DNA from 2 places in the Allocoprococcus similis genome. Region 1 is predicted to be linked to the other one. Evidence: riboswitches for the same ligand, from Rfam matches in the RefSeq annotation. Region 1 holds a riboswitch; the other holds the start of a gene.
The links. Region 1 has a riboswitch for cobalamin ahead of ACYQ5K_RS01530 (sirohydrochlorin cobaltochelatase). Riboswitches for the same ligand answer to the same signal wherever they lie in the genome.

Region 1 (5,293 bases):
CGGTGTCATATAAAGAAGTTTGGATGCTTTGGAAACACTGCCTTCCTGCGCGATCGTCAGAAATATTTTCAAATCATGAATATCCATCTATTTTCTTCCTCTTTTACTATTCATCCTGACCACCATTCAACAATTTTACCTAAAAAATTAAATCCAGTTGCAATCTCCATCGGTAATCGCAAGACTGAGAAGTCCGTCCATCTTCTCAACCTCTTCTTCACCAACGATCTTTTCCAGTAATTCTGCCGTATCAAAAACATCTTCCATGGATTCGTCCGGTCCGATTTCATAGTCGATCTCTGCCTCACATTCCGGACAAGGGATTCTTTTCATTGTCTGTAAAGACAAAAAACGATTGCCACATTTCTTACATTCATAAAATCCGCACTCTTTCGTGCCGTCTGGTACATAGTACATTGTATTTTAACTTCCTTTCTGTGTCTTATTTCCTTTACGATATACAAAATGTTTTGCCTCTTTCGCATTCCCCTTCACCGCTTAGTATACACTATTTGACATATAAAAGTATAGATTTGTCCTGATTCATATACAAACTCATAATGTTCTCTGGCACATTCCTGATTTCCGTGAAAAATACCTTATAAAAATAAAAAGAAAGAACTATTTTCCATTTCAGGAAAACAGTCCTTTCACTCATCCATTTATTCTTCAACTTTCACCGGATCTGTCACACTTACTTTGTGATCATACCAGACACCTTTGGTTCCGATAAGAGCAACATCAAACTCTTTGTCCAACTCCGGAACCGGAATATCAAATCCATAGACCTCTTCGGTATCACCATTACTGTATGTCACCGTATCTGTGGTAGGTTCCAGCAGCTCTGCTCCGTCTTTTTTCGCATCCTTTGCTTTTCCAACAAACAGATTTACGATATGTTTGGAATGAAGACTGACATGAATCGTCATTTTACCGTCTTTTACCGTAAGTGTTCCTTTTCCGTCATTCGCTTCATTTACATGAAACATTCCACTGTCAGTCTTGAACTCTGCTGTGTAAGTTCCATCTTCCAGTTCACACTTTGGTGTCTCTTCCTTTTTGTCTTCCTTTGAAGAAGCTTCCTGTTCCACCTTTGCTTCCCCATCCGATGTGTCTGACTTCGCACCGCATCCACTCATCATTCCCACTGCCATTACAGCAGAAAGTACCAATACTAACAGTTTTTTCTTCATATTCTAATTCCCTCTTTTATATTATTCTGCATCAATTGCAGCCTGTGTATGTGCTACATAGATCTGCTGGATTGCATCGATTCCACCAAGACCTGCGATCTGTGTATCAATGCTGTTAAATGCTCCCGATGCTTCAAACTGGCTCTTCCAGGAATCGTCATCATCGCCTGCCATATCGTTGTTTGCATGGTCTCCTGCTACAACCATCAGAGGACGAAGGATTACTTTCTTGTATCCTGCAGCTTTAAGCTTTCCGATGACTGCTTCACAAGATGTATCTTCCGGTTCACCTTCTACAGTTCCGATAAATACATTGTCATAACCAAGATCATTCATCTGGGTCTGCATCTGAGAGTAACTGATCTTTGCTGTATGAGAAGTTCCATGTCCCATGAATACAAAAGCTGTTCCATCTTCCTTAGCTGCATCGAGGCTGTCAAATCCAGCTGTCTTAACAGCTTCTGAAGTGATTGCTTCTGCAACTTCTGCTTTATCTTCATTAACTGCTGTCTCATCTGTTCCTACTTCACCAAGAAGCGGTTCTGCAATTTTTACAGATTCAAATTTATCTTTGTAACTCTCAACTGCTTCTGTCAGCTCATCATACTCTGCGCCATGCATCAGATGTGTCGGCTGTACGACCAGGTTCTTAACCCCGTTGTCGATTGCTCTTTCCAGTGCCTGATCCATGTTATCGATCTTTTCATCATCACGGGCCTGTACATGATTGATGATGATCTGTGCTGTAAATGCTCTTCTTACAGACCAGTCCGGATATGCTGCCTGAAGTGCTTTTTCGATACCGCCGATATCCTTTGCACGGCTGTCATTGAAGGATGTACCAAAGCTTACAACCAGAATTTCATTTTCTCCAATATTATCTTCGTTCAGCGGATCATCTTTCGATGCATCACCTGTATCTCTTCCGAAATAATCCGGGTCAGCGTTCTCGCCTTCTACCAGCTCTTTCTGTGCATCGGTAAGCTTATCCCATGCTTCTTTTGCAGCTTTGCACTGTTCATCTGTCTTATCTGTTCTTTCCTGTACATAAATGTCATCGATCAGCTTTGCCACTTTGTCTGCCGCCTCCTGATCGCTGTCCTTTGAAGTTTCCTCTGTTTTTGCAGAAGAAGTATCTTCGGTCTTTTTGTTTCCGCATCCAGCCATCATGGATACAGTAAGTGCTGTTGCAAGTAATGCAACTAATACTCGTTTTTTCATCTTGATCCTCCCTGACTTTTGTCATACATTCAGGAATCAAAAATTTCCACGCACACTTTACAGCATATTTTTCGCAAACACAAAAAATCCCCCGTATTCTATAACGAGGGCGTACAAAAAAGAAACTGACCTTCTGCTCTGTGCAGAATCAGTCCAAAGTCTCTGTCTTTCGTACTGCCAGTTACTCGTGGCATGAACTTTCCGTTCCCGTACTGCGAAAGGCAGGTCTCCCGACTGATTGCTCAGACGCTTGTGGCTTTCCTTCCCGGTTTCCCAGTGGTACAACAGCCAAAGCTTGCAAATTACGGTGACGAGTTCGCACAGGACTTGCACCTGTTTCCCTTTTCACCAATCCAGACATTCTGCCTGATTGACACCTTACGCATCTGTATGTATTTTTTTGAAACAAGCCTATTCTAGCACAGGCTTATGAGCAGTGTCAAGAAACTTACTCTCCCGAAATGTCAAGAGGAGTTTTGCATTACACAAAACTCCTCTTCTTCATTATCATAAAACAAATCTATCCGTTTGCCTTCTTCAGCACCGGCATCCGGAAAATCTGCACGATCAACGGGATTACCATAATAAACCACACGATCGGCTCTGCAATGATAACACCCGTATATCCAAGATGCGGGACCAGTGTAAATGCGATCACAATTTTCCCAAGCATCTCCAGTGTACTGGATACGATCGGTGTAATATGGCCATCCAATCCCTGCATGGCATTTCTCACCACACAGATCACGGCTGTTACATAATAAAATAACGTATCAAATTTCAGATATCTGGTCGCATTTAAGATCACATTCTCATTATGTGTCCCTGTTACCAGATAGACCAGCTTGTCTCCGATCGTGTAACTTGCCACGATCACAAGGGTACACCAGATACAGGTATAAAAAATCGCAAGCCAGATCCCTTTTTTGATCCGGTCAATCTTTCCGGCACCCAGATTCTGTCCACAGTAGGTCGCCATGGTATTTCCAAATACGGTAAACATGATCATGAACATTTCGGTCAGTTTTCTTGCTGCTGTCTGTGCCACAATATAATCGGTTCCCAGCTTATTGATCGCAGTCTGAAGTGTCAGAGATCCAATATTGATCAGAGAACTCATAAATCCCATAGACATTCCCGCACCAAGCATATTTTTCACCATTGTTGGATTTGGATCTCTAAAATCCTCCCGGCCAAGTCTTAATAATTCATATCTCTTTACCATGTAGATCCAGCAGACAACAAATGCAATCGCCTGTGCAAGTACCGTTGCGATTGCAGCTCCCTGTACGCCGCTTTTCAGTACTACAACAAAAAACAAATCTCCGATAATATTCAGTGCAACTGAAATTGCCAGGATCACCAGCGGTGTTACCGTGTCACCCAGTGAGCGGAGCGCAGCTGCACAGGCATCATAGAGAAAGGTCGCCACAAGTCCTGCGATGATTACGAAAATATAGCTTTTTGCTGTTCCCATCAGATTTGCCGGAACATTCAGTATGTTCAAAATCGGCTGTAGAAAAATCAGCCCGAATACTGTAAAAAATAACGCAATTCCTGTACCCATGGTCAGCGACATTGCGAATGATTTCTTAACACTTTTATAATCCTTTGCACCGAATTTCTGTGCGATAATAATGGCGAACCCACCAGAAAGTCCCTGCAGAAATCCTATGATCAGATTGCTCAGGGTTGTGGTCGCGCCGACAGCTGCCAGCGCGTCCTCTCCCAGGAAAGTTCCGACAATTCTGGTATCCACAAGACTGTATGTAAGCTGCAGAAGATTTGCGAAAAAGATCGGCAGCGCAAAAGCCAGTATCAGTGTGGACGGTTTTCCCTTTGTAAGATCTTTCATATTCTAAATTTCATCCTGTCTAATTCTTCTTGTCCATCAATCCGAACTGTATCGTAACGCAGGTCGCAATGATCAGTCCAAACATATAGAACGAATATTTCAGTACATTAAGTGGTGATACATCAGCAAGTGCCGTAATCATCAGCATACCACCATCATGTGGCATCAGTGCAATAAATGCGCAGGCAAAGATATCCACCAGACTGGCAAGTCTCTTCGGTGCGATCTTATATTTTTCCCCGATTTCTTTTGCGATCGGACAGGTAACAATGATCGCGATCGTATTATTTACCATAGCTGCGGAAAGGATACCTGACATCAGTCCGATTCCATATTCCGCACCACGTCTGCTCTTGATCTTGCCGCTAATCGCGCCCACCAGCCATTCAACACCGCCATATTCACGTACAAGACCGATAATACCAGATACTAAAATCGCAACGATACTGATGCTGAACATATCGCTCATACCACTTCCAATTGCCTGGATCCATTCAAAAAGTCCACAGCTTCCAACACAAAGTCCAATGATACCGGATGCAAGTATTCCTACAAAAAGGACTACCGCAACATTAACTCCCATAAGTGCCGCAATCAGAACAATGAAATAAGGAAGGACTTCGATGATACTATAGCTTCCTGCTTCGATTGCTCCGCTTCCGACTCCGCCAAAAATCGAGTACAGGATTATTGCCACAATTGCCGCCGGAAGAGCAATGAAAAAGTTCATTTTAAATTTGTCTTTCATCTCAGAACCACATCCTTCTGCTGCCGAAATGGTTGTATCTGAAATCATGGAAAGGTTATCTCCAAAATAAGATCCTCCGATCACTGCCGCACCGACTACCGCAACATTTAAATGCGCTCCCTGTGCCACATTGATCGCAATCGGAGCCATCGCTGCAATCGTTCCCATGGATGTTCCGATCGATGTAGAAATAAAACAGCACATCAAAAATACACCCGGAACTAAAAGCTTCACCGGAATAAAATGCAGACAGAGATTCACAACCGAATCTTTTCC
Region 2 (5,293 bases), on a different contig from region 1:
TCAGTCGCTGGCACACCGTATGGGTGTTACAACCGTCCGATTTGAAAATACAAAAGAACAGTATCCACTGGATTTCAGTTCACCGTCAATTGTGCGTGACCCGAATAAATGTATTCTCTGTGGTGACTGTGTCCGTATGTGCGACAACGTACAATCTGTTAATGCGATTGATTTTGCATACCGGGGAACGAAGGCTCTGGTAACGCCGGCATTTAACAAAAAGATTGCAGAGACAGACTGCGTAAACTGTGGACAGTGCAGGGTTGTCTGTCCGACGGGTGCGATCAGTATCAATACCAATATCGAAGTGATCTGGGATCTTCTTGCAGATAAGAATACAAAGGTGATCGCACAGATCGCACCGGCAGTCCGGGTTGCAGTCGGCGATCAGTTCGGTCTTCCGAGAGGGGAAAATGTGATGGGAAAACTCGTCAATGTGTTGCACCGCCTAGGATTTGATGAAGTTTATGATACTTCTTATGGTGCAGACCTTACGGTGATCGAGGAATCTGAAGAGCTTCTTGAACGACTTGCATCCGGAGAAAACCTTCCATTATTTACATCCTGCTGTCCGGCATGGGTAAAATTCTGTGAGAACCGTTATCCGGATCTGGCAAAAAATCTGTCAACCTGTCGTTCACCGCAGCAGATGTTTGGTTCTGTGATACGTGAATACTATAAGGATCCGGAAAAGAATGGTGGAAAGAGAATTGTCTCTGTATCGATCATGCCGTGTACTGCAAAAAAAGAAGAGATTTTAAGACCGGAATCTTCTACGAATGGAAAACAGGATATTGATTATGTACTGACTACAACAGAACTGATCACAATGATCCGGAAATCCGGTATCCGCTTTGAAAATCTGGAGATCGAAGCATCCGATATGCCGTTTGGTATCGGATCTGGTGCAGGTGTGATCTTCGGAGTAACCGGTGGTGTGACAGAAGCCGTATTGAGGCGCCTTCGTGAAGGACATAACCGTGTGGAAATGGATAAGATCAAATTCAGTGGAGTTCGTGGAGAAGAAGGGCTGAAAGAAGTAGAGTTTGATTACAACGGACGTACTATCCATGCAGCTGTTGTCAGTGGACTTGGAAATGCAGATGCGCTGATGAAGAAGATCCAGAAGGGCGAAGTACATTATGATTTTGTTGAGGTTATGGCATGCAGGCGCGGATGTATCATGGGCGGCGGACAGCCAGTCCCGGCAGGTCCGAGAAGCAGGGTAGCCAGAAGCAAAGGTCTGTATGATACCGATATCAATACGCAGATCAAGAAGTCGAACGAGAATCCGCTGATTCTGTCATTATATGATGGACTTTTGAAAGGTAAAACCCACGAATTACTTCATCGTAATTTTGAGGCAGCGAAAAAATAAAATTGTATGAAAAAGAGCATAAGACAATGCAGTCGTCGATCTGGCGGCTGCATTGTTTCATTTTAGAGAATTTCCATACATTCACTGGTACTTTTTTGCTTATTTCGATACCCTTCGCTTTCTATATATAAATATGTAAAAGAGCGGTATGAAATTATTATAAACATATAGTCATTAAGGTGCCGATTTTGAAACAAAAACTTCCGGGATTTTTAATGGGGTTCGGAAAAAACAGGGGAAAAAACCAGGAAAGATGACTCTTGTCAAGAAGAAACATATCTGTTATAGTGAGTAAGAAAAAATAAAGGTACTTTTTCAGTGCCCGACAGAAAAATTTCTGGTCGGCTTAAAAGGGAATCAGGTGAAAGTCCTGAGCGATCCGGTCACTGTAAATGAGGAGCAAAGCGGCGGCATGCCATTGCATAAAAATGTGAGAAGGTGCAGCTTTGTTAAGATCCATAAGCCAGGAGACCTGCTGAAAGAGAGTAAATTGCTTCCGATGAAAGCGCGTTTACATACACAAAGAAATGATATCTTGCTTCATACAGAGTATGAAAGCAGGATTTTTGTGCTGCCATATATACGGAGAATAGTTCCGGTGGCAGAGGGTGTAGGTGAAGTCTGCTTTCAGGAAAAAGGAAGCAGATTTTTTTGTGCATACGATGAGTCAAGTGCATATTTGTGCTTGCACAAGGAGCTGAATTTGGCGAATGTACATCATCGAGCCGTCAAGCGACAGAAGATCAGGACATCAGGAGGAAGAGTTAGATTATGAAGAGAGATTCAAAACAGTTTCTTGCACTTTTCATGGCAGTTGCAATGTCGGTTACACCGGTTTCTTATGCTTACGCTGAGGACAGTGCAGTAGCAGGAGTAGAAAATACAGAATCAGGTCAGCAGACCGTAGAAGTAACGGACGGGGAAATTGGTGCGGCAGATGCTACAGGGCAGCCGGCTGAAGAAGTGACTGGACAGGAAGAAGAAACGACTGCCGGGCAGGGAACGGACGAGAATCAGAAGAGTCAGGAAGAGCCGAAAGCAGGAGAAAATGCGACAACAGGGAATGTAACCGAGGCAGAGAAGAAAGAAGCGGGCGAAGACGGAAAAAGCGAAGAGAAGGCTGCAGAGGAGCAGAAGGTTAAGTCGAAAGAAACAGCGGGAAATGCCGGGGAAGTGAAGGCGCAGGAAGCGAAAAATGTTACCAGTGATTTTGCAATGTTTAAGGTTGGACTGTCTTCTGTTGTAAAAGAAAATGATCACCTGAAAGTTTCGATAAAAACAGAGAATACAACTTACAATAAAATTTATATTGGAAGTAAAGCTGATACAGTTGAACGGAAAGACGAAAAGGCGATAGTTGGAACGGGAACAAGCAAAGGGTATTTATTTACGTTTGAACTTCCATTGTCAGCAGATGGAACGGATGTTGCCTTTGTACCACATAGCCAAGAGAGAGGTTGGGTGAGTAGGAAAGCAGACGGAGATTACACGCTTCATATCTCATCGTCAGCAGAAAATAAAAAAGACGACACAGAAAATCCTGAACAGGGAGGCAATTCAGGAGAGAGCAAACCGGGAACCGGAAGCGGCGAAAACCAGAAACCGGGAAATGAGGACAAGAATGTACTGGATACTGGAAAATATGTGGTGGATGTTGATGCAGTTTCAGATAGTGGAATGTTTCGTGTAGTGAACTGCGTACTGACTTCTGTTGGTGGTAAAATGCAGGCAGATATTACACTTAGTGGAACCGGATACGATAAGTTATATATGGGAAGTAAGGAAGCTGCGGCAAGTGCTTCGGAAGATCAACTGATTGGGTATTCTGTAAACGCAGAAGGAAAATATGTATTTACAGTGCCAGTGGAGAGCATGAATACTGGGATTCAGATTGCAGCGCATGGGGAAAAAAGTGGTAACTGGTATGATCGTACATTAACATTCAAGACAGAAGGAATGAGTAAATATGTTCAGGTAAGTGATGGAACTTATAAAGTAAATGTAGACACGAAAACACTTAAGGGAGAACAGGTTATGTTCAAAGTAACAGACTGTACTCTTACATCCAAAAACGGAGAGATGGTTGCAGAACTTACTTTAAGTGGAACAGGATATACGCAAGTATATATGGGAAACTCTGCAGAAGCAATGCTTGCTGATCCGTCAAAGAGGATATCTTGTGGAGAAAAGAATGGGGTTCATACTTTTACAGTTCCAGTTTCTTTATTAGATACAGGAATTCAGATCGCGGCATATGGCAAAAAAGGAAAGAAATGGTATGATTATGTTATTACATTCGCCTCAGCAGGCATGAAAAATCTGGACAGCAATGGCTCAGCAAATGGAAATACCAATAATAATGGCAACACTAACCAGGGAAATAACACCAGCCAGAACACCAACTCCGGAACCGGCACCATTTCCGGCAATACAGGAACAAACCAGATCCCGGACAAAGAATCCAAATACGAGGCAGATTTAAATGGTGGAACTGCCCGTGTAAACAGTGCAACAACACTTGCAGACGGTGTCTATACACCGGATAAATTCTCCTGGTCAGGCGGAACCGGAAAGGTCAGCATCAGTTGTACCAAGATTACCGTGACAGGCGGTCAGGCATATGCTACCATTGTATTTAGCAGTGGTTCTTATGGCTATGTAAAGGCGAATGGAAATACCTATTATCCGACAGCAACCGGCAGTACGTCTACATTTGTTATTCCGGTAGAATTAAATAAAAATAATACGATCATCGGTATGACAACCAAGATGTCAACAGCGCATGAAATCAGCTATTCGATTTTCATTTACTTAAGTGCTGCAGCAAAAGCAGACGGAACTACAGTAAGTGGAGAGACCAATTTAAGTGCAGATACACTGGATGAGAAAGCGCCGGAGATCATGGGACTTTCTTATCAGTCTGAGACAAAGGTAGAGCATGCAGAGTACTTCAAGATCTATCATTATGATCAGGGCATTACCCTTCTTGAAATCGACCAGAAACAGAAGGATGCAAAAGAAGACAGCAAGAGCAAGGAAAGTACGGATAAAGAAGACACTGCAGATTCCGGACTGACACCGGCACAGGAAGAACAGCTTGCGCTTTACAAAGCAAAGATCGTCCGTTATCTGATCGTCCCGGAAGATGCAGAGATTCCGGCAGGTCTGGACAAAGAAATGATCGTGATCCAGAAGCCAAAGAAGTCTGCATATGTAGGTTCTGAGGAAGTACTGGAAATCCTGGATAAGCTGAATGCAACAGACCAGATTACATCAGTAGGTGTAAAACAGAAGAACTGTAAGGTAGAAGGCATTGCAAAAGCAATGAAAGCCAAGAAGATCATCTATGCAGGAACCTATAAGAAACCGGAAAACAAAAAGCTGATGAAGAGCAAATGTGATCTTGCGATTCTTTCAAATAAAATTCTTCCGGACGAAAAGAACGAGAAGAAAATGTCTGTAGAGGATCAGCAGAAGAGATACGAAGAGCTGGCAGAAAAATTTGTTCTTCTGGATGTTCCGATGATCGTTGACCGGTCAGCAGATGAGGAAAAGGATGATGCAAAAGCAGAGTGGAGCAAGGTTTACGAGGCAGTGTTTGGCCTGACAGACAGTGCGGATTCTGCTACAGAGAACTAGATACATGATTTTAAAGGAAAATCAGACGGAATTTCCGGCAGATAAAGAGATCATGTACCATATTTGTTACATACAGAGGTAGAAAATGAAAAAGAGAACGATGCGTCTGGGGTGTATTCTTTTAAGTACAGTGCTGCTTGGGACGGCAGCACTGACCGGATGCGGGCAGACGAAAAAGAATACAACAGATACAAAAAAAACAGAAAGCAGCAGTACGAAAGAAAGTGCCAAAGAAAAAAAAGGTCCGGAGATTGACGGACTCACCTATGAATCCAC

Region 2: it holds a riboswitch for cobalamin, as region 1 does, so the genes downstream of both, ACYQ5K_RS02985 (hypothetical protein) here and ACYQ5K_RS01530 (sirohydrochlorin cobaltochelatase) in region 1, are expected to answer to the same signal.

The regions. Positions count from the first base shown of each region.
Region 1 covers NZ_BAAHSG010000003.1:70,624-75,916, forward strand. Annotated here, with positions in the region: gene ACYQ5K_RS01515 (LysR family transcriptional regulator) at 1-87, opposite strand, end outside; gene ACYQ5K_RS01520 (FmdB family zinc ribbon protein) at 148-417, opposite strand; gene ACYQ5K_RS01525 (hypothetical protein) at 663-1,193, opposite strand; gene ACYQ5K_RS01530 (sirohydrochlorin cobaltochelatase) at 1,215-2,414, opposite strand; cobalamin riboswitch at 2,618-2,810, opposite strand; gene ACYQ5K_RS01535 (MATE family efflux transporter) at 2,935-4,269, opposite strand; gene ACYQ5K_RS01540 (Na+/H+ antiporter NhaC family protein) at 4,289-5,293, opposite strand, start outside.
Region 2 covers NZ_BAAHSG010000006.1:106,748-112,040, forward strand. Annotated here, with positions in the region: gene ACYQ5K_RS02980 ([FeFe] hydrogenase, group A) at 1-1,378, shown strand, start outside; cobalamin riboswitch at 1,678-1,872, shown strand; gene ACYQ5K_RS02985 (hypothetical protein) at 2,150-5,017, shown strand; gene ACYQ5K_RS02990 (ABC transporter substrate-binding protein) at 5,103-5,293, shown strand, end outside.